Blastococcus colisei: one gene and its partners. The protein of the gene in region 1 interacts with the protein of each later gene in a pairwise test. Links are inferred from orthologs where the notes say so. Each region holds a gene or a part of one and is shown in the gene's direction. Other genes may lie near its edges.

The links.
Region 2: the proteins of rpe (region 1) and dnaN interact in binary tests that used the Escherichia coli proteins (3 or more experiments, as listed by UniProt). The link is inferred for Blastococcus colisei from one-to-one orthologs.
Region 3: the proteins of rpe (region 1) and eno interact in binary tests that used the Escherichia coli proteins (3 or more experiments, as listed by UniProt). The link is inferred for Blastococcus colisei from one-to-one orthologs.

The regions. Positions count from the first base shown.
Region 1 is NZ_VFQE01000001.1:2,786,595-2,792,799, reverse strand. What follows is about bases 1,641-4,513. They hold rpe (ribulose-phosphate 3-epimerase), read left to right. Parts: upstream 1,641-2,677; coding sequence 2,678-3,349; downstream 3,350-4,513. Other genes in these bases: FHU33_RS13275 (riboflavin synthase), read left to right, coding at 4,424-4,513; ribD (bifunctional diaminohydroxyphosphoribosylaminopyrimidine deaminase/5-amino-6-(5-phosphoribosylamino)uracil reductase RibD), read left to right, coding at 3,346-4,422; FHU33_RS13290 (RsmB/NOP family class I SAM-dependent RNA methyltransferase), read left to right, coding at 1,641-2,556. Also shown: def (peptide deformylase), read left to right, coding at 1-257; fmt (methionyl-tRNA formyltransferase), read left to right, coding at 194-1,183; more of FHU33_RS13290, read left to right, coding at 1,180-1,640; more of FHU33_RS13275, read left to right, coding at 4,514-5,032; FHU33_RS13270 (bifunctional 3,4-dihydroxy-2-butanone-4-phosphate synthase/GTP cyclohydrolase II), read left to right, coding at 5,029-6,205. UniProt on the Escherichia coli protein: Catalyzes the reversible epimerization of D-ribulose 5-phosphate to D-xylulose 5-phosphate.
Region 2 is NZ_VFQE01000001.1:60,495-66,619, reverse strand. The notes cover bases 1,321-4,113. They hold dnaN (DNA polymerase III subunit beta), read left to right. Parts: upstream 1,321-2,033; coding sequence 2,034-3,194; downstream 3,195-4,113. Other genes in these bases: gnd (phosphogluconate dehydrogenase (NAD(+)-dependent, decarboxylating)), read left to right, coding at 3,299-4,113. Outside these bases: chromosomal replication initiator protein DnaA, read left to right, coding at 1-1,014; more of gnd, read left to right, coding at 4,114-4,231; DNA replication/repair protein RecF, read left to right, coding at 4,277-5,467; FHU33_RS00295 (DciA family protein), read left to right, coding at 5,464-5,964; FHU33_RS00290 (hypothetical protein), read left to right, coding at 6,030-6,125. UniProt on the Escherichia coli protein: Confers DNA tethering and processivity to DNA polymerases and other proteins. Acts as a clamp, forming a ring around DNA (a reaction catalyzed by the clamp-loading complex) which diffuses in an ATP-independent manner freely and bidirectionally along dsDNA.
Region 3 is NZ_VFQE01000002.1:251,008-257,200, reverse strand. Bases 998-3,858 are described here. They hold eno (phosphopyruvate hydratase), read left to right. Parts: upstream 998-1,719; coding sequence 1,720-2,997; downstream 2,998-3,858. Other genes in these bases: FHU33_RS20710 (DUF501 domain-containing protein), read left to right, coding at 3,696-3,858; FHU33_RS20715 (septum formation initiator family protein), read left to right, coding at 3,023-3,622; FHU33_RS25540 (MOSC domain-containing protein), read left to right, coding at 998-1,549. In the rest of the region: FHU33_RS20730 (HNH endonuclease signature motif containing protein), read left to right, coding at 1-470; more of FHU33_RS25540, read left to right, coding at 650-997; more of FHU33_RS20710, read left to right, coding at 3,859-4,202; FHU33_RS20705 (Ppx/GppA phosphatase family protein), read left to right, coding at 4,199-5,155; FHU33_RS20700 (uracil-DNA glycosylase), read left to right, coding at 5,203-5,976; FHU33_RS20695 (NAD(P)/FAD-dependent oxidoreductase), read left to right, coding at 6,020-6,193. UniProt on the Escherichia coli protein: Catalyzes the reversible conversion of 2-phosphoglycerate (2-PG) into phosphoenolpyruvate (PEP). It is essential for the degradation of carbohydrates via glycolysis.

The DNA.
Region 1 (6,205 bases):
GGGACTGCCGCCGCCACCTGCACGTCGTGGCCACGGGCTGGAACATGCACGGCGATCCGGTTCGGGTGGAGGGCTCGGAGATGCTGGCCCGTGCCATCCAGCACGAGACCGACCACCTCGACGGTGTCCTGTTCGTCGACCGGCTCGACGCCGAGGCCCGGGCGGCCGCCCTGGCCGAGCTGGAGGCGGCCGAGTGGGCCGGCATGGCCGCGTACCTGCCCACACCGCCGCCGGTCGTCAAGGTGAGCCCCCACTGAGGCTCCTGTTCGCCGGTACGCCGGCGCCCGCCGTCCCGTCGCTGGAGGCCCTGCTCGCCTCCGGGCACGAGGTCGTCGCCGTCCTCACCCGTCCGGACGCCCGGTCCGGCCGCGGCCGGAAGGTGAGCCGGTCGCCGGTGGCCGAGCGGGCCGACGCGGCTGGCCTGCCGGTGCTGCAGCCGCGATCGCCGCGCGAGCCGGAGTTCCTCGAGCAGCTCGCCGGGCTGGCCGTCGACTGCGCGCCGGTCGTGGCCTACGGCGCGCTCGTCCCGCAGGCGGCCCTCGACCTGCCGGCGCACGGCTGGATCAACCTGCACTTCTCCCTGCTGCCCGCCTGGCGCGGGGCCGCTCCGGTGCAGCACGCGCTCATGGCCGGCGACGAGATCACCGGCGCATCGACGTTCCGACTGGAGGCAGGCCTGGACACCGGCCCGGTCTACGGCACGATCACCGAGGCCATCGGTCCCCGCGACACCGCGGGTGACCTCCTCGACCGACTGGCCGGAAGCGGCGCAGGCCTGCTCGTGGCGACCCTCGACGGCATCGCCGCAGGCACACTCGTCGCCGAACCCCAGGCCGCCGAGGGGATCAGCCTGGCGCCGAAGGTGGACCCGGCCGACGCCCGGGTGAGCTGGGACCTTCCCGCGCACGTGGTCGACCGTCGGGTCCGCGGGGTCACCCCGGCGCCCGGCGCGTGGACGACGTGGCGCGGGGACCGCCTCCGGCTGGGCCCGGTCCAACCGGTCGCCGGCTCTGAGCTGCTCGAGGCAGGGGAGGTGGCCGTCGGCTCCGACGGCGTGCTGGTCGGCACCGGCCGCGGCGCCGTCCGGCTCGGGAACGTGCAGCCCGCCGGCAAGCGCATGTTCCCCGCGGCCGACTGGGCCAGGGGCGCACGTCCGGAGCCCGGCGAGCGGATGGGCGCATGAGCCCGGGCCGTTCCCGGGGCCGCCGCCATCCCGCCACGCGTCCCCCGCGCCTCGACGGCGCCCGGCTGACCGCGTACGACGTCCTCGACGGCGTCACCTCGCGGGCCGCCTATGCCAACCTGCTCCTGCCGAAGCTGCTGCGCGAGCGGCCGGAGCTCGACGAGCGGGACGCCGCCTTCGCCACCCAGCTGGCGTACGGCACGCTGCGCGCGCAGGGCACCCTCGACGCCGTCCTGACCGGCTTGGTCTCGCGCCCGCTCGCGGAGCTCGACCCGCGGGTGCTGGACCTGCTCCGGCTGGGCACCTACCAGCTGATCGACCTCCGGGTGCCGTCGCACGCCGCCGTCGACACCACCGTCGACCTCACCCGCGCGATCGTCGGCCCGGGCGCCTCGGGTCTGGTCAACGCGGTGCTCCGCAAGGTGGCCGCGAGCGGCGACCGCGAGCAGTGGCTCGCCGCGCTCGGCGGGGACGACGCCCATCGGCTGGCCCTCGCCACGAACCACCCGCTCTGGATCGTCGACGCCTGGCGCGTCGCGCTCGGCGGCGACGCGGAGCTCGAACCGGCGCTGCTGGCCGACGACGCGGCTCCGGAGGTCCACCTGGTGGCCCGGCGCATGGACCGCGAGCAGCTGGTGGGGGAGTCCGGCGGCGAGGCAGGCCCGTGGTCGCCGCATGCGGTGCGCCTGCACGGCGGGGATCCCGGCCGGCTCGCCTCCGTGCGGTCCGGCGTCGCGGCGGTGCAGGACGAGGGCAGCCAGCTGGCCGGGCTGCTGCTCGCCCGCGCGCCTCTCGACGGCCGGGACGGGGCGTGGCTGGACATGTGTGCGGGACCCGGCGGCAAGGCCGGGCTGCTGGCCGCCGTCCGGCCCGAGGGTGTCCGGCTGACCGCCGCCGACCGGGCGCCGCACCGCGCCGAGCTGGTGCGCAAGGCGCTGGCCGGGGAGGCCGACGTCGAGGTGCTGGCCGCCGACGGGCGGGAGGCGCCGTGGGCACCCGGCTCGTTCGACCGGGTGCTGCTCGACGCGCCGTGCACCGGGTTGGGCGCGCTGCGCCGCCGTCCGGAGGTGCGCTGGCGCCGGACGCCCGAGGACGTCGCCCCGCTGGTGGAGCTGCAGGTGGAGCTCCTGGCCGGGGCCCTGGCGTCGGTCCGTCCCGGAGGAGTGGTGGCCTACGTGACCTGCTCGCCGCACACGGAGGAGACCATCGGCGTCGTGGACGTAGCGGCGGCCCGGGACGACGTCGAGGTCCTGCCGGTCGCACCGCTCTTCCCCGAGGTGCCGGGCATCGAGCGCGGGAAGTACGGCCAGCTGTGGCCGCACCGGCACGGCACCGACGCCATGTTCATGGCCCTGCTCCGCCGCACCCGCTAGGCGAGCAGCGGGTAACGCTCGCCCGGCCGTGTAGGCCGCCAGAGCACCGCCGCCGCCGGCACCGATCCACGGCGGAACACCCCGGCCGTGGGACGTCGGCGCCCACCTAGACTCGGCGGACGTGTCCCGGGAACCGTTGATCGCGCCCAGCCTCCTGTCGGCGGACTTCGCGCGCCTGGGTGAGGAGACCCGGCGGGTCGCCGACGCCGACTGGCTCCACTTCGACGTGATGGACGCGCACTTCGTGCCGAACCTGACCTTCGGCCTCCCGGTGATGACGGCGGTGCACGCGGTCAGCCCGGTGCCCCTGGACTGCCACCTGATGATCGAGAACCCGGGCCGCTGGGCACCGGGCTACGCCGAGGCCGGCGCGCGCAACGTCACCGTGCACGCCGAGGCGTGCACCGACCCCCGCGCGGTCGCCAGCGACATCCGGGCCGCCGGAGCCCTGGCCGGCCTGGCGATCAAGCCCGGGACGCCGCTGGAGGCCTACCTCGACGTCCTGCGGAACTTCGACACGCTGCTGGTCATGAGCGTCGAGCCCGGCTTCGGCGGGCAGTCGTTCATCGCCGGCGTCCTGGACAAGGTCCGGACGGCGCGGCGGCTCGTCGACGCAGGCGAGCTGAGGCTGATCGTCGAGATCGACGGCGGCATCAACGCCGACACCATCGAGCAGGCCGCCGAGGCCGGGGTCGACATGTTCGTCGCGGGCTCCGCGGTCTACGGGGCCGACGACCCGGGCAAGGCCATCGCCGCACTGCGCGAGCAGGCCGCCGCGGCGATGCGCGGGTGAGCGCCACCCCGACCGACCTGCGGGGGCGAGAGGCCGACGCCATGGCCCGGGCCCGGGAGCTCGGTGCCTCCGTCCTCGGCACGACCAGCGCCAACCCCGCGGTGGGCGCGGTGATCCTCGCCTCCGACGGCACGCCGGTGGGGGAGGGGGCGACGGCACCGCCCGGCGGCCCGCACGCGGAGGTGGCCGCCCTCGCGCAGGCCGGCGAGCGCGCCCGCGGTGGCACCGCCGTCGTCACGTTGGAGCCGTGCGCGCACACCGGCCGCACCGGGCCGTGCGCGGACGCGCTGATCGCGGGCGGGGTGTCCAGGGTCGTGGTGGCCGTTCCCGAGCCGACGGAGCTGGCCGGCGGGGGCGCCGAGCGCCTCCGGGCCGCGGGCATCGAGGTGGAGGTCGGCGTCGAGCGGGGCGCGGCCGAGGAGGGCGCTCTGGCCGCGTGGCTGACCGGCGTCCGCGAGCAGCGCCCGTTCGTCATCTGGAAGGCCGCCGCCACGCTCGACGGCCGGGTCGCCGCGGCCGACGGGACCAGCCGGTGGATCACCGGCGAGGAGGCGCGCGCCGCGGTGCATCGGCTGCGGGCCACCTGTGACGCCGTCGTCGTCGGCTCGGGAACGGCGCTCACCGACGATCCGCAGCTCACCGTCCGCGACGCGGAGGGACGGCTCGCCGGGCGTCAGCCGCTCCGGGTGGTCGTGGACCGCCGCGGGCGGCTCCCGGGCACCGCCCGGCTGCTCGACCAGGCCGCCCCGACGCACGTCAGTCGCGCCGGTACTCCCGCCGACCTCCTGGCCGAGCTGTTCGACCGGGACGTCCGCCGGATCCTGCTGGAGGGCGGGCCCACCCTCGCTGCGGCCTTTCTCCGAGCGGGGCTGGTGGACGAGGTGCTCGTGCACCTGGCGCCCACGTTGCTGGGGGCGGGTTCCTCCCTGGTGGGTGACCTGGGAATCAGCACGATGGCCGATGCGCTCTCCCTGCGGATCGTCGATCTCATCCCGATGGGCGGGGACGTGCAGATCCGGCTGGTACCTACCCGGCACACTGGTGGGGACCAGCACGCGGACGGAGGGAGCTGAGGTGTTCACCGGGATCGTCGAAGAGGTGGGCACCGTCGTCGTCCGCGAGGAGCAGTCGGACTCCGCAGTGCTCCGGATCCGCGCGCAGCGGGTGCTGGAGGACGTGGAGCTCGGCGACTCGATCGCCGTCAACGGCGTGTGCCTCACCGTGACCGCGGTCGACGGCGACGTCTGGAGCACCGACGTCATGGCCGAGACCTTGATCCGCAGCAGCCTGGGGTCCGCCGCCGAGGGCGCCCCGGTGAACCTCGAGCGTGCCGTCACGCCGCACACCCGCCTGGGCGGGCACCTCATGCAGGGCCACGTCGACGGCGTCGGCCGGATCCTGGGCCGCACACCCGGTGAGCACTGGGAGGTCGTGCGCGTCGCGCTGCCCCAGGAGCTCGCCCGCTACGTCGTCGAGAAGGGCTCCATCGCCGTCGACGGCGTCTCGCTCACCGTGAGCGCCGTGAGCGCCGCCGATGTGCCCGAGCCCTGGTTCGAGGTCAGCCTCATCCCCACCACCCTCCGCGAGACCACGCTCGGTGCGCGCGCCCCGGGGGAGACCGTCAACCTGGAGGTCGACGTGATCGCCAAGTACGTGGAGCGTCTGCTGGGAGGACGGCGATGAACGAGAGCCCCCTGGCGCGCCTGGACACCATCGAGACCGCGATCGCCGCGATCAAGAGCGGCAGGCCGGTCGTCGTCATCGACGACGAGGACCGCGAGAACGAGGGCGACCTGATCTTCGCCTCCGAGCTCGCCACCCCGGAACTCGTGGCGTTCATGGTCCGCTACACGTCCGGCTACATCTGCGTGGCCGTCACGGAGGCCGACGCCGACCGGCTCGACCTGCCGCCGATGTTCCGCGTCAACCAGGACCGCCACGGCACCGCGTACACGGTGACGGTCGACGCGCGCGAGGGCATCACGACGGGCATCTCGGCCTCCGACCGGGCGACCACCATCCGGACGCTCGCCGCGGCCGACAGCACCGCCCAGGACCTGAGCCGCCCCGGCCACATCGTGCCGCTGCGCGCCAAGGACGGCGGCGTGCTGCGGCGGCCTGGACACACCGAGGCGGCCGTCGACCTCGCGGTGCTCGCGGGGCTGCGACCGTCGGGCGTGCTGTGCGAGATCGTCAGCGAGAAGGACCCGATCGGCATGGCCCGCGGCGAGGAGCTCCGGGTCTTCGCCGACGAGCACGACCTGGTGATGGTCTCCATCGCCGACCTCATCGCCTACCGGAAGCGCTTCGACAAGCTGGTCGAGCGGGTCGCTGAGGCCACCGTCCCGCTGACCGCCGGCACGTTCACCGCCGTGGGGTACTCCAGCTCCTACGACGACCGCGAGCACGTGGCCTTCGTCTACGGCGACATCGGCGACGGCGACGACGTGCTGGTCCGGGTGCACTCCGAGTGCCTCACCGGCGACGTGTTCGGCTCGCTGCGCTGCGACTGCGGCCCTCAGCTGCAGGCCGCGCTCGCCGCCGTGGCCCAGGAGGGCCGCGGCATCGTGCTCTACATCCGCGGGCACGAGGGCCGGGGGATCGGCCTCCTGCACAAGCTGCAGGCCTACCAGCTGCAGGACCGGGGCGTGGACACCGTCGATGCCAACCTCGACCTCGGCCTGCCCGCCGACGCCCGCGACTACGGCACCGGCGCGCAGATCCTGGTCGACCTCGGCGTGCACACGATGCGGCTGCTGACCAACAACCCGGCCAAGCGCGCCGGCCTGGAGGGCTACGGACTCCGCGTGCTCGGGCGGGTGCCGCTGCCCAGCACCGTCACGGCGGAGAACCTCA
Region 2 (6,125 bases), 2.7 Mb from region 1 along the record:
TACGTCTTCGACAGTTTCGTCATCGGCAACAGCAACCGGTTCGCCCATGCCGCGGCGGTGGCCGTGGCCGAGGCACCGGCCCGCGCCTACAACCCCTTGTTCATCTACGGCGAGTCCGGCCTGGGCAAGACCCACCTGTTGCACGCGATCGGGCACTACGCGGCGCGGATGTTCCCGAACGTGAAGGTGCGCTACGTCAGCACCGAGGAGTTCACCAACGAGTTCATCAATCTCGTGCACTCCGGCCGGGCCGAGGACTTCCGCCGTCGCTACCGGGACATCGACTTCCTGCTGATCGACGACATCCAGTTCCTCGAGCGGGCCGAGCGCACGCAGGAGGAGTTCTTCCACACGTTCAACACGCTGCACAACGCCAGCAAGCAGATCGTCATCACCTCCGACCGTGCGCCGAAGAAGCTGACGACGCTGGAGGACAGGCTGCGCACCCGGTTCGAGTGGGGTCTGATCACCGACGTCCAGGCGCCCGATCTCGAGACCCGCATCGCCATCCTGCGCAAGAAGGCGTGGGGCGAGCGGCTGCAGGTCCCCGACGCCGTCCTGGAGTTCATCGCCAGCAAGGTGCAGACCAACATCCGGGAGCTCGAGGGCGCGCTGATCCGCGTGACCGCGTTTGCCAGCCTCAACAAGCAGCAGGTCGACCTGCCGCTGGCCGAGCTGGTGCTCAAGGACCTGATCAGCGACGAGCAGGGGCCGCAGATCACCGCGGCGATCATCATGGCCGCCACCGCGGAGTACTTCTCGGTGACGATGGAGGAGCTCCAGGGCTCCAACCGCAGCCGGACGCTCGTCAACGCGCGCCAGATCGCGATGTACCTCTGCCGCGAGCTGACCGAGCTGTCGCTGCCGCGGATCGGTGCATCCTTCGGCGGCAAGGACCACACGACCGTCATGCACGCGGTCAAGAAGATCACCAACCTGATGAGCGAGCGGCGGGCGACCTACACGCAGGTCACCGAGCTCACGGCCCGCATCAAGAGCCGCGCAAGGCAATGACACTGCGGTCCTCCGGACCGCGCCGCCTCCAATTGCCGTCCCCCAGCCCGCTGAGCCGTTGAGTCGCGCCTGCGCGGACCCTCCGGGCCCACTCGGCGCGACGGGTGCCGTCCCCGGCTGGCTCGGAGCCATCGCCCTGGCCGCGGTGTCGTCCGGAGGACGACGAAGTTGTTGGCCGCGGTGTCGTCCGGAGGACGTCGGAGTTGTTTCCCACTGGGTTGTCCACAGCCGTGGAAAGAAGTCGACACCCCCGGAGCCCTCGTCCGGGGCGGTAGCTGCCGGTGGCCGGTCGGTGATCCGCGTCGACTCGTCGAGAAGTTGTCCCCAGGGATGTGCACAGGTTGGGGAGATCTCGTGCCCGACGGGTCACCGCTGGTCACCGAAGCCCGTCGGCCGACCGTGCTGCCGCCGACGCCGATCCGTCCCTGAATCCCGCCCTGACCTGCAGGTATGGCGAACATGCCCCGATCCCGGTCCCGGAGGACCGATCGCCGTCGCCGTCGGGCTGGGCACGACCTGGGGATCCAGCAGGGAGACACGGGGGACAAGGGGTGGACGCCGACCGACGACGGTGAACAACCGTCGAGATGTCCACGTGTCGACAACAGGTCGACGGTGACCGCCCACAATCGGCCAACAGCCGTGGTCGGGACCTGACCTGCACGAACGGCCTCGATCCCCAGCTTCCACACGTGTGATGACGAGGATGAGGGAGTTATCTCGGAGATTCTCGAACCACACTCTGGGTGGGGAAGCTCCGTTCCGGAGCGCAGCCCCGAGCCCTGACCCAGACACGAAGCCAGGCACGAGACCCGCACCGGCGGGCAGCAGATCGGAGTGGGGAGCCTGCGCCGGAAGAGGCGTAACAGCTCATCGAGGGACCGGGGTTTCCCCCGGGGGGACCGCAGCAGGCACGATGAGCACCGCACCGGCACCGGACGCACCTGCGCCCACCTGCCGGTGCACGAGGGCCGTTCCCGCGAGAGGGACGCCGAAGCTGAGCTGGGGTGGGTCGAGAGATGAAGTTCCGGGTGGCACGTGAGGTGCTCGCCGACGCCGTCGCCTGGACGGCACGCAGCCTGCCGCCGCGTCCCTCCGTGCCGGTCCTGGCCGGGATCCTGCTCGAGGTCGACGGGAACCAGCTGTCGGTCTCCGGGTTCGACTACGAGGTGTCCGCCCGCGCCGAGGTCGACGTGAACGCCACCGAGGCCGGCCGCGTCCTCGTACCGGGCCGGCTGCTCGCGGAGATCACCCGGGCGCTACCGCCGCACCAGGTGGACATCACGGCCGAGGGTCCGCGGCTGTCGATCACCTGCGGCAACGCCCGCTTCAGCCTGCCGACGCTGCCGGTCGAGGACTATCCCTCCCTGCCGTCGATGCCGTCGTCGGCCGGGCTGGTCGACAGCGACGTCTTCGCCGAGGCGGTCGGCCAGGTGGCCGTGGCCGCAGGCCGCGACGACACCCTCCCGATGCTCACCGGCGTCCGGCTGGAGATCGAGGACGACCTGATCACCCTGGCCGCCACCGACCGGTACCGGCTGGCGGTGCGCGAGTTCGCCTGGCGGCCGGAGACCCCGGGGGTGTCCGCCGCGGTCCTCGTGCCCGCCCGCACCCTGGCCGACGCGGCCAAGACGCTGACCAGCGGGCCGGAGATCGTGCTCTCGCTGGCGTCCGGCAGCTCCGGCGAGGGGATCCTCGGCCTGTCGGGCAAGGACCGGCAGACGACGACGCGCCTGCTCGACGCGGAGTTCGTGAAGTACCGCGCGATCATGCCCAACGAGTCGAACTCGCACGCCACGCTGCCGGTGGGACTGTTCACCGACGCCGCCAAGCGCGTGGCCCTGGTAGCCGAGCGCGGCACGCCGCTGCGCTGCGAGTTCACCCCCGGGCAGGTCACCCTGCGCGCCGGCGGCAGCGACGAGGAGGGGCAGGCCGAGGAGCGCTGCGACGTCGAGTTCGACGGCGAGCCGCTGACCATCGGCTTCAACCCGACGTTCCTGCTCGACGGACTGGCCGCGGTGCACAGCGAGCGGGCGCGGATGGACTTCACCAGCCCGCTCAAGCCGGCCGTGCTCTCCGGCGTCGAGGAGCCGGCCGCCGACGACGGCCGGCCGGAGAAGCCGGCCGAGCGCAGCGGGAGCTACCGCTACCTGATCATGCCGGTGCGGCTGCCCGGCTGAGCCGCCGGAGCCGGCTCCCTTTCGCGCAACTCCCGGCGAGCCAGCACGATTGAGCCACTTCGCGAACCACCGACCAGGACAGAACGCCGAGAGGGGACGCCGTCGTGCAGTTGGGGCTGATCGGGCTGGGCAAGATGGGCGGCAACATGGCCGAGCGGCTGCGCCGTGCCGGCCACGAGGTGGTCGGCTACGACCGCGCGCCGGGGAAGCGCGACGTCGAGAGCCTGCCCGAGCTCGTGGAGGCGCTGTCCGCGCCGCGGGTCGTCTGGGTGATGGTGCCCTCCGGCGAGCCGACCCGGGCGACCGTCAAGGAGCTGTCCGAGCTGCTCAGCCCGGGCGACGTGATCATCGAGGGCGGCAACTCGAAGTACACCGACGACCAGGTGCACGACGTGATGTGCCGGGAGAAGGGCGTCGGCTACATCGACGCGGGCGTCTCCGGCGGCGTCTGGGGCCTGGAGAACGGCTACGCGCTGATGGTCGGCGGCACCAAGGACGACGTCGCCAAGTCCCAGCCGATCTTCGACGCGCTGAAGCCGCCCGCCCCGCATGACGAGTCGGGCCAGGAGCTGCCGGGAGCAGGGTTCGTGCACGCCGGGCCCGTCGGTGCCGGTCACTTCAGCAAGATGGTCCACAACGGCATCGAGTACGCGCTGATGCAGGCCTACGGCGAGGGCTACGAGCTGCTCGCCGCCGTCGACCTGATCGAGGACGTGCCCGGCGTCATCGCGTCCTGGACGCAGGGCACCGTCATCCGCTCCTGGCTGCTGGACCTGCTGGTCCGGGCCCTGCAGGAGGACCCGGAGCTCGAGCAGATCACCGGTTACGCCGAGGACTCCGGCGAGGGCCGGTGGACCGTCGAGCAGGCCATCGAGAACGCCGTCCCGATGCCGACGATCGCGGCGTCGCTGTTCGCCCGCTTCGTCTCGCGCCAGGACGACTCCCCGACCATGAAGGCCGTCGCAGCGCTGCGGAACCAGTTCGGCGGGCACGCCGTGCGCGCCGTCCAGGCGGAAGAGGCCGAGAAGCCCGCATGACCCGCCGACACCTCTCAGCGGCGTTTATGGCCATAAACGCCACGGGTGCCGTGGGCTGAGGTGTACGTCCGGCACCTGCAACTGGGGTCGTTCCGCAGCTGGGAGCGGGTCGACCTCGCGCTCGGCCCCGGCCCCACGGTGTTCGTCGGCCGCAACGGCGAGGGCAAGACCAACCTCGTCGAGGCCGTCGGCTACCTGGCCACGATGAGCAGTCACCGGGTGTCCAGCGACGCCCCGATGGTCCGGCACGGCGACAGCCAGGCCGTGGTCCGGGCCGCGCTGCGCAGCGGGGACCGGGAGCTGCTGGTCGAGATCGAGATCAACCCGGGCCGCGCGAACCGTGTCCGCGTCAACCGCGGCCCGCTGCCGCGGCCCCGGGAGCTGCTGGGCCTGGTGCGGACGGTGCTGTTCGCGCCCGAGGACCTCGCGCTGGTGCGCGGCGACCCCACCGAACGGCGGAGGTTCCTCGACGAGCTGCTGGTCACCCGTACGCCGCGGCTGGCCGGCGTGCGGTCGGACTACGACCGCGTGCTCAAGCAGCGCAACGCGCTGCTGAAGACCGCTCGCCTGGCCCGGGGAAAGGCGATCGAGACCCTCGACGTCTGGGACGGTCACCTCACCGACTTCGGTGGCCAGCTGCTGGCCGCGCGCCTGCAGCTGATCGCCGACCTCGCCCCGCACCTGTCCGAGGCCTACGCCGGCGTCGCCGGCGTAGGGGCTGCGGTCGCCGCGCTGGGGTACACCTCGACGGTGCCGCTCGCCGGCGACGGGACGGCGGTCGTCCCAGGAGCGCCCGCGCCCTCGGCCGGTGAGCTGACCGCCGCCATGCGTGAGCGGATCGGCGAGCGGAGAGGCGACGAGCTGGACCGGGGCATGACCCTGGTCGGCCCGCACCGTGACGACCTCGTCATCCACCTGGGGCCATCGCCGGCCAAGGGGTTCGCCAGCCACGGGGAGTCCTGGTCACTGGCGCTCGGGCTGAAGCTCGCGACCTTCGCCCTCCTGAGGGGGGACGGAGAGGACCCCATCCTGATCCTGGACGACGTCTTCGCGACCCTGGACGCCGAGCGGCGCGCGGCGCTGGCCGCGGTGGCCGGATCCGCCGAGCAGACCTTGATCACCGCCGCGGTGCTCGACGACGTGCCGGAGGAGCTGCGCGGGGCCCGGGTCGAGGTGGGCGGCGGGTTCGCCGTCCTGGTGAAGGACGGGGCCGCGGCCGGACAGGAGGCCTCGTGAACGAGGACCGGCCGGCGCGCCCGAGCGACATCGCCCGCGCCGCGCTGGAGGCGGCCCGGGCCGCCTCCGCCGCCCGCCCGCAGCCGACGCGACGGCGGATCGCCGGTCCCCGGCGGAAGTGGACCGGCGCGGGGCCGGGCGCCGACGACCCCCAGCCGCTCGGCCGGCTGGTGGACTCGCTGGTCACGGAGCAGGACTGGTCCGAGCGCACCCGGGTCGGCGCGGTGTTCGGCCGCTGGTCGGCGCTGGTCGGCCCGGACATCGCCGAGCACTGCCGGCCGGAGACGCTCACCGAGGGCGAGCTGCTCGTGATCGCCGAGTCGACGGCCTGGGCCACGCAGCTGCGACTGCTGGCGCCGACCATCCTCGGCAAGCTGCGTGCGCAGATCGGCGGGGACGTCGTGACCCGCCTGCGCGTTGTCGGACCGACGGCCCCCAGCTGGAAGAAGGGTCCGCGCTCGGTGCGCGGGCGGGGGCCGCGGGACACGTACGGATAGGCCGTGTGGACAGGCGGCGCCGGGCTCGTTGGAGGTCCGGGCGACGCCGGGAGGACGATGGAGCGATGAGCAGCCCCCGCGACCGCGACGGTGCCGACGACGGCAGCGACTGGCAGGAGCCCTCCCATCTTTCGGGGAGCGAGCCGGCGGACGAACCCAAC
Region 3 (6,193 bases), on another replicon or contig:
ACGTGGGTGCGCTGATCGGTGTGCGCGACCTCGGCGGAACGGGGCTGGCCCATCGGCCGCACATCGCCGTCGTCGACAAGTTGCGGGGCAGCCTGATCGCCCTGACCGACGCCGCGGGGATCCGCCGCGGTGCGTGCCTCGGTCCGCCGTCGGAAACCGACGGGTACACGCCGGGAGCGGAACTCGACCGCTTCGTGCGGCTGCGCGACCGGCGCTGCCGGTTCCCGGGGTGCCGCGCCCGCACTCGGACGTGCGACCTCGACCACCGGCGGGAGTGGCCCGAGGGCCCAACCGCGTACCACAACCTCTGCTGCCTCTGCGAACACCATCACCGGCTCAAGCATCAGGCGCCGGGCTGGCGCTTCGATGCGGTCGACGACGGAGGGCTGGCGATCACCATGCCCAGTGGCAAGGTGCTGGTCAGTCGCCCACCGCGGTTCGGCAGCGACCTCGACATCCCGCCCTTCTAGCGTCACAACTGGGGGTCCAGTCGGCGAGCCACGAGATGCGGATGATGGCCGCCACGAGATGTCCCGTAGCGGCCCAGCTAGGAACACATTCGGACAGTCGTGCGTCGGCTTCCCCGCTGCCCGTAAGGTCCGCGTGCGTCGTGCCCTGCGCGAGGGGCTCGAGCTCTCTGGGAGGCCCCGTGATCGACGTCGAGCTCCCGGGCGGCCCGGACGCCACCGTGCTGGTCCGCGGATTCGCCACCTGTTTGGCATCCGTCACCGAGATTCCCGTGGGCGACGTGCCTCTGTCCGACAACGATCTGGCGCACGCTCTGGGCGCGTGGCGCACCTGGCTTGCCGAGCGCGGCTCGGGACTGGTGCCGATCGCCGACGCAGTGCGCTTCCAGTGGGCTGGCTGGTGGATCGCCGTCGTGGACGCCGCCGACCCTGCCGTCAGATCCAGACCCGACGCCCCTGGCGTGGCCGTGCTGGCCTTCGGCACGCCGCCGGGCGTCGTCCTGAGCCCTCAGGCCCCGGCACTGGTGGGCCGGGCGACTGTCGAACTCCGCATCACCGAGGCCTACGCGGTGGCCTCCCTCGACCCGGTACTCCGGCAGACCCCGGCTGTGCCCGACCTGCACGGCACCGTCGAAGGCATCGCCGTCGCGCCCGCGGCCGAGGCGCCGATGCAGCTACTGGAGATCGGGCAGGCGCGCGCCGGACGCGGACTCGAGGGCGACCGCTACGCCGCGCGTGCCGGCACGTTCAGTCCTCGTGCCGGACACCGCCCCGGGTACGACCTGACCCTGATCGCCGCCGAGGTTCTCGACGAGATGGCCGCGGCTGGGCAGCCGCTGAGCTTCGCCGGTACCCGGCGCAACGTGCTCACCCGGGGCATCGACGTCAACGCCCTCGTCGGACGCACCTTTTCCCTCGGCACCGCGTTATGCGAAGGTCGCCGGCTATGTGAGCCCTGCGTCCACCTGGACCGGCTCAGCGGGCCCGGGATCCTGCGGCCGCTGATCCACCGCGGCGGGCTGCGCGTCGACGTCCTCTCCGATGGGGAGATCCGTCTCGGAGAGCCGATCTCCCTCGTCTGACCTTCGCGCGGCAGGTGTCCCTGGAGCAGCCTTCAGGGGCATGCCGATGGTCGCGCCCGTGGAGCCGCGCGGGCGAGGGCTCCGGTTCCGACCCGCCCGGCGGGCCGTATAGAGACGCCAGTGACGCGCGGCTGACGAGCGGGACGGAGCAGCCTGGTTAGGCTGCCCCTGTGCCGAGCATCGATGCCGTAGGCGCGCGGGAGATCCTGGACTCGCGCGGAAACCCCACCGTTGAGGTCGAGGTCGCCCTGGACGACGGGACCATCGCCCGGGCCGCCGTGCCCAGCGGCGCCTCCACGGGCGCCTTCGAGGCGGTCGAGCTGCGCGACGGCGGCGAGCGCTACGGCGGCAAGGGTGTCACCCAGGCTGTGGACGGCGTCCTCGACGTCATCGGCCCCGAGCTGGTCGGCTACGAGGCGACGGAGCAGCGGCTGGTCGACCAGCGGTTGATCGACCTCGACGGCACGCCGGACAAGTCGCGCCTGGGCGCGAACGCGATCCTCGGCGTGAGCCTGGCGGTCGCGCGGGCCGCCGCGGACTCCACCGGTCTGCCGCTCTTCCGCTACGTCGGTGGTCCCTCGGCTCACCTGCTGCCGGTGCCGATGATGAACATCCTCAACGGTGGCGCCCACGCCGACAGCAACGTCGACGTGCAGGAGTTCATGATCGCCCCGATCGGCGCCGCCACCTTCGCCGAGGCGCTGGCCATGGGCACCGAGACCTACCACGCGCTCAAGGGGGTGCTGAAGGGCCGCGGGCTCTCCACCGGCCTCGGCGACGAGGGCGGCTTCGCCCCCGACCTCCCGAGCAACCGTGACGCGCTGGACCTCATCGCCGACGCCGTCGAGAAGGCCGGCTACACCCTCGGCTCGGACATCGCGTTCGCCCTGGACGTGGCCGCGACCGAGTTCCACACCGACGGCGGGTACGACTTCGAGGGCCAGTCCCGCTCGGCGGAGTACCTGGTCGACTACTACCGCGAGCTGGTCGACGCCTATCCGGTCGTCTCCATCGAGGACCCGCTCTCGGAGGAGGACTGGGACGGCTGGGTTGCGCTGACCGATGCCCTGGGCGACCGGGTGCAGATCGTGGGCGACGACCTGTTCGTCACCAACCCGACCCGGCTCGCCGACGGCATCGCCCGGGGGGCGGCCAACGCGCTGCTGGTGAAGGTGAACCAGATCGGCACGCTGACCGAGACCCTCGACGCGGTCAACCTGGCCCACCGCAGCGGCTACCGCTCGATGATGAGCCACCGCTCCGGCGAGACCGAGGACACCACGATCGCCGACCTCGCCGTCGCCACCGACTGCGGGCAGATCAAGACCGGCGCCCCGGCCCGCAGCGAGCGCGTCGCCAAGTACAACCAGCTGCTGCGCATCGAGGAGGAGCTCGACGACGCCGCCCGTTACGCCGGCGCCGCGGCCTTCCCGCGCCTGGCCGGCTGAGCCGCTCGCCGATGGGCACAGGCGGATGAGCAACGTTCGAGGCCGGCGGGGCGGATCGCCGGGCGACGGCCACCGCGGCAGCGGCCGGGTCACCCGCACCACCGGCCGGGCGCCCCGGGTGCACTCCACCCGGCCGGTCCCGGCTGGCCTGCGCAGCAGCGCCACCAGCCGGCCGGGTGCTCGTCGTTCCGTGCGCCGGTCGGTCCGGTCGACGGCCGCGACGGCGGTACGCCGGCGGCCGTTGGTCACCGGCCGGGCCGTCCTGCTGGGTGGGCTGGTGCTCCTGCTCGCGCTGACGCTGGCCGGCCCGATCCGGCAGTACCTGGCCGGGCAGGCCGAGCTCGAGCAGCTCGCCGCCGAGGGGCGGGAGCTGGATCAGCGGGCGGTGGAGCTCCGCGAGCAGCTCGAGCGGCAGTCCGACCCCGTCTACGCCGAGCGGCAGGCCCGGGAGCGGCTCACCTACGTCCTGCCGGGCGACCGGCTGGTCGTCGTCGTGGACGGCGAGGCCGTGGAGGGCGACGCCGGCACGCTGGCGTCGGCCGGCCCGGACGAGGAACTGCCCTGGTACGAGAACCTGATGCAGTCGCTGGCCGACGCCGACGCCGACGCGGAGCCTTCCGAGTGAGCGAGCTCGCGAGCTCACGGATGGACACGGCAGCCCTGGGAACGACGTCGACGAGCGCCAGCGAGGAGGCGGAGTGAGCCGAACCGTGACCGATGCCGAGCGGGAGATCATCGCCCGCCAGCTCGGTCGCCCGCCGCGCGCCCTGGTTGCGGTGGCGCACCGCTGCCCGTGCGGTCAGCCCGACGTCGTCGAGACCTCGCCCCGGCTCGAGGACGGCACGCCGTTCCCGACGCTCTACTACCTGACGTGCCCGCGGGCGACGGCCGCGGCCAGCCGGCTGGAGTCGGCCGGCCGGATGCGCGAGTGGCAGGACGAGCTGGCCACCGATCCCGAGCTGGCCGCCGGCTACCAGCGTGCGCACGATGCCTACCTCGCCACCCGTGACGCGCGGGACGTGCTGCCGACGCAGATGACCGCCGGTGGGATGCCCGACCGCGTGAAGTGTCTGCACGCGCTGGCCGGCCACGCCCTCGCCGCCGGCCCGGGCGTCAACCCGATCGGTGACCGGGCGGTCGAGGAGATGGGGGAGTGGTGGGCCGCGGGACCGTGCGCCCAGCCCGCCGCCGAGGAGGCTCCGTGACGCGGGTGGCCGCCATCGACTGCGGCACCAACTCCATCCGGCTGCTCGTCGCCGACGTGCCGGAACAGGGCGCGCACACGGACCTGGCCCGTCACATGGAGGTCGTCCGGCTGGGCCAGGGCGTGGACGCGACCGGCCGCCTCGCACCGGAGGCGATCGAGCGGACGCGCCTGGCCCTCCTCGGGTACGCCACCACTGCCCGCGAGCTGGGTGCCACGGTGGTCCGGATGGCGGCCACGAGCGCGAGCCGGGACGCCGCCAACCGGGCGGATTTCGAGCAGATGGTGACGGTGACGCTCGGCCGCCCGGCGGACGTGATCACCGGCCATGAGGAGGCCGAGCTCTCCTTCCTCGGCGCAACCGCCTCGCTCGAGTCGGCCGCCGGCGCCCACGGGTCCGCCGCGCCGCGCCCGCCGTTCCTCGTCGTCGACATCGGCGGGGGCTCGACGGAGTTCGTGCTCGGCGACGCCGATGGCGTGCGCGCGGCCAGGTCGGTCGACATCGGTTGCGTCCGTCTCACCGAGCGGCACCTGCACGGCGACCCGCCGACGCCTGCGGAGATCCGCCGGGCCGAGGACGACGTCCGGGCCGCCCTCGCCCAGGTGGTCGCCGAGGTTCCGGTGGGCGAGGCGGCCACCCTCGTCGGGGTGGCGGGGTCGGTGACCACCGTCGCCGCGATCGCCCTCGACCTGCCGGAGTACGACCCGGAGGCCATCCACGGCTCGCGGATCCCGGTGGCCATTGTCCGGGAGGTCTCCGCCGATCTGCTGGCCGCGACCCGGGAGCGCCGCGCGGCCATGCCGGTCATGCACCCCGGCCGGGTCGACGTCATCGGTGCCGGAGCGCTGATCCTGCGGGTGCTGATGGACGAGTTCGGTCTGGCCGAGGTCGTCGTCAGCGAGCACGACATCCTGGACGGCATCGCCCTGCGTTTGGCCCGCCCCCAGGCATAGGAATTTATACCTATGTTTTGGAGCCCCGGACGCACGTATAGGTACCTATGCCTGTAGACGCCGACGGCTTCCCCGTCACGCGCAGCCCGGCAGGGGTCGTCCGCTCGGCCGCATCGGTGCGCGATCTCGCCGTCCTCGATGCGCGGATCTCCGGGTGCCGCGCCTGCCCGCGCCTCGTGGCCTGGCGCGAGGAGGTCGCGCGGGTCAAGCGCGCCTCCTTCCGGGACGAGGAGTACTGGGGCCGCCCGGTACCAGGCCTCGGCCCGGCCGACGCGCGCATCGCCGTCGTGGGGCTGGCGCCGGCCGCGCACGGCGGCAACCGCACCGGCCGGGTGTTCACCGGCGACCGGAGCGGTGACTGGATCTTCGCCGCTCTCTGGCGGGCGGGGCTGGCCAACCAGCCGACGTCCACGCACATCGGCGACGGGCTGGAGCTGACCGGCGTCCGGGTCGCGGCCTCCGTGCGCTGCGCGCCACCGGACAACGCACCGACCCCGCAGGAGCGCAACACGTGCAACCCCTGGCTGGCGCGGGAGCTGGCCCTCCTGCCGGACCTGCGGGTGGTCGTGGTGCTCGGTGGCTTCGGGTGGACGGCGCTGTGGCCGGTGCTGGCCGCGGCCGGCTACCGACCGCCGCGGCCCAGGCCGAAGTTCGGCCATGGCATCGAGGTGGCGCTGGCGGGCCTGCACGGACCGCTGACGCTGCTGGGCAGCTACCACGTCAGCCAGCAGAACACCTTCACCGGCCGCCTCACCGAGCCGATGCTGGACGCCGTGCTGAGCCGCGCCACCGAACTCGCCGGGTTCCCGCCACCGCCGTAGTCCTCACCGGGTCGGCGCGCCCTCCCGGGCCTAGGCTCGTCGCATGGCTGAGGCGATCGCTCGCGAGCTGACTCACCGCCCCGTGATCCTGGTCGTGGGCGGGGGGTACGTCGGCCTCTACACCGCCCTGCGCCTGCAGAAGAAGCTCTCCCGGGGCCGGGCGGAGATCGTCGTCGTCGACCCGCAGCCGCACATGACCTACCAGCCGTTCCTGCCG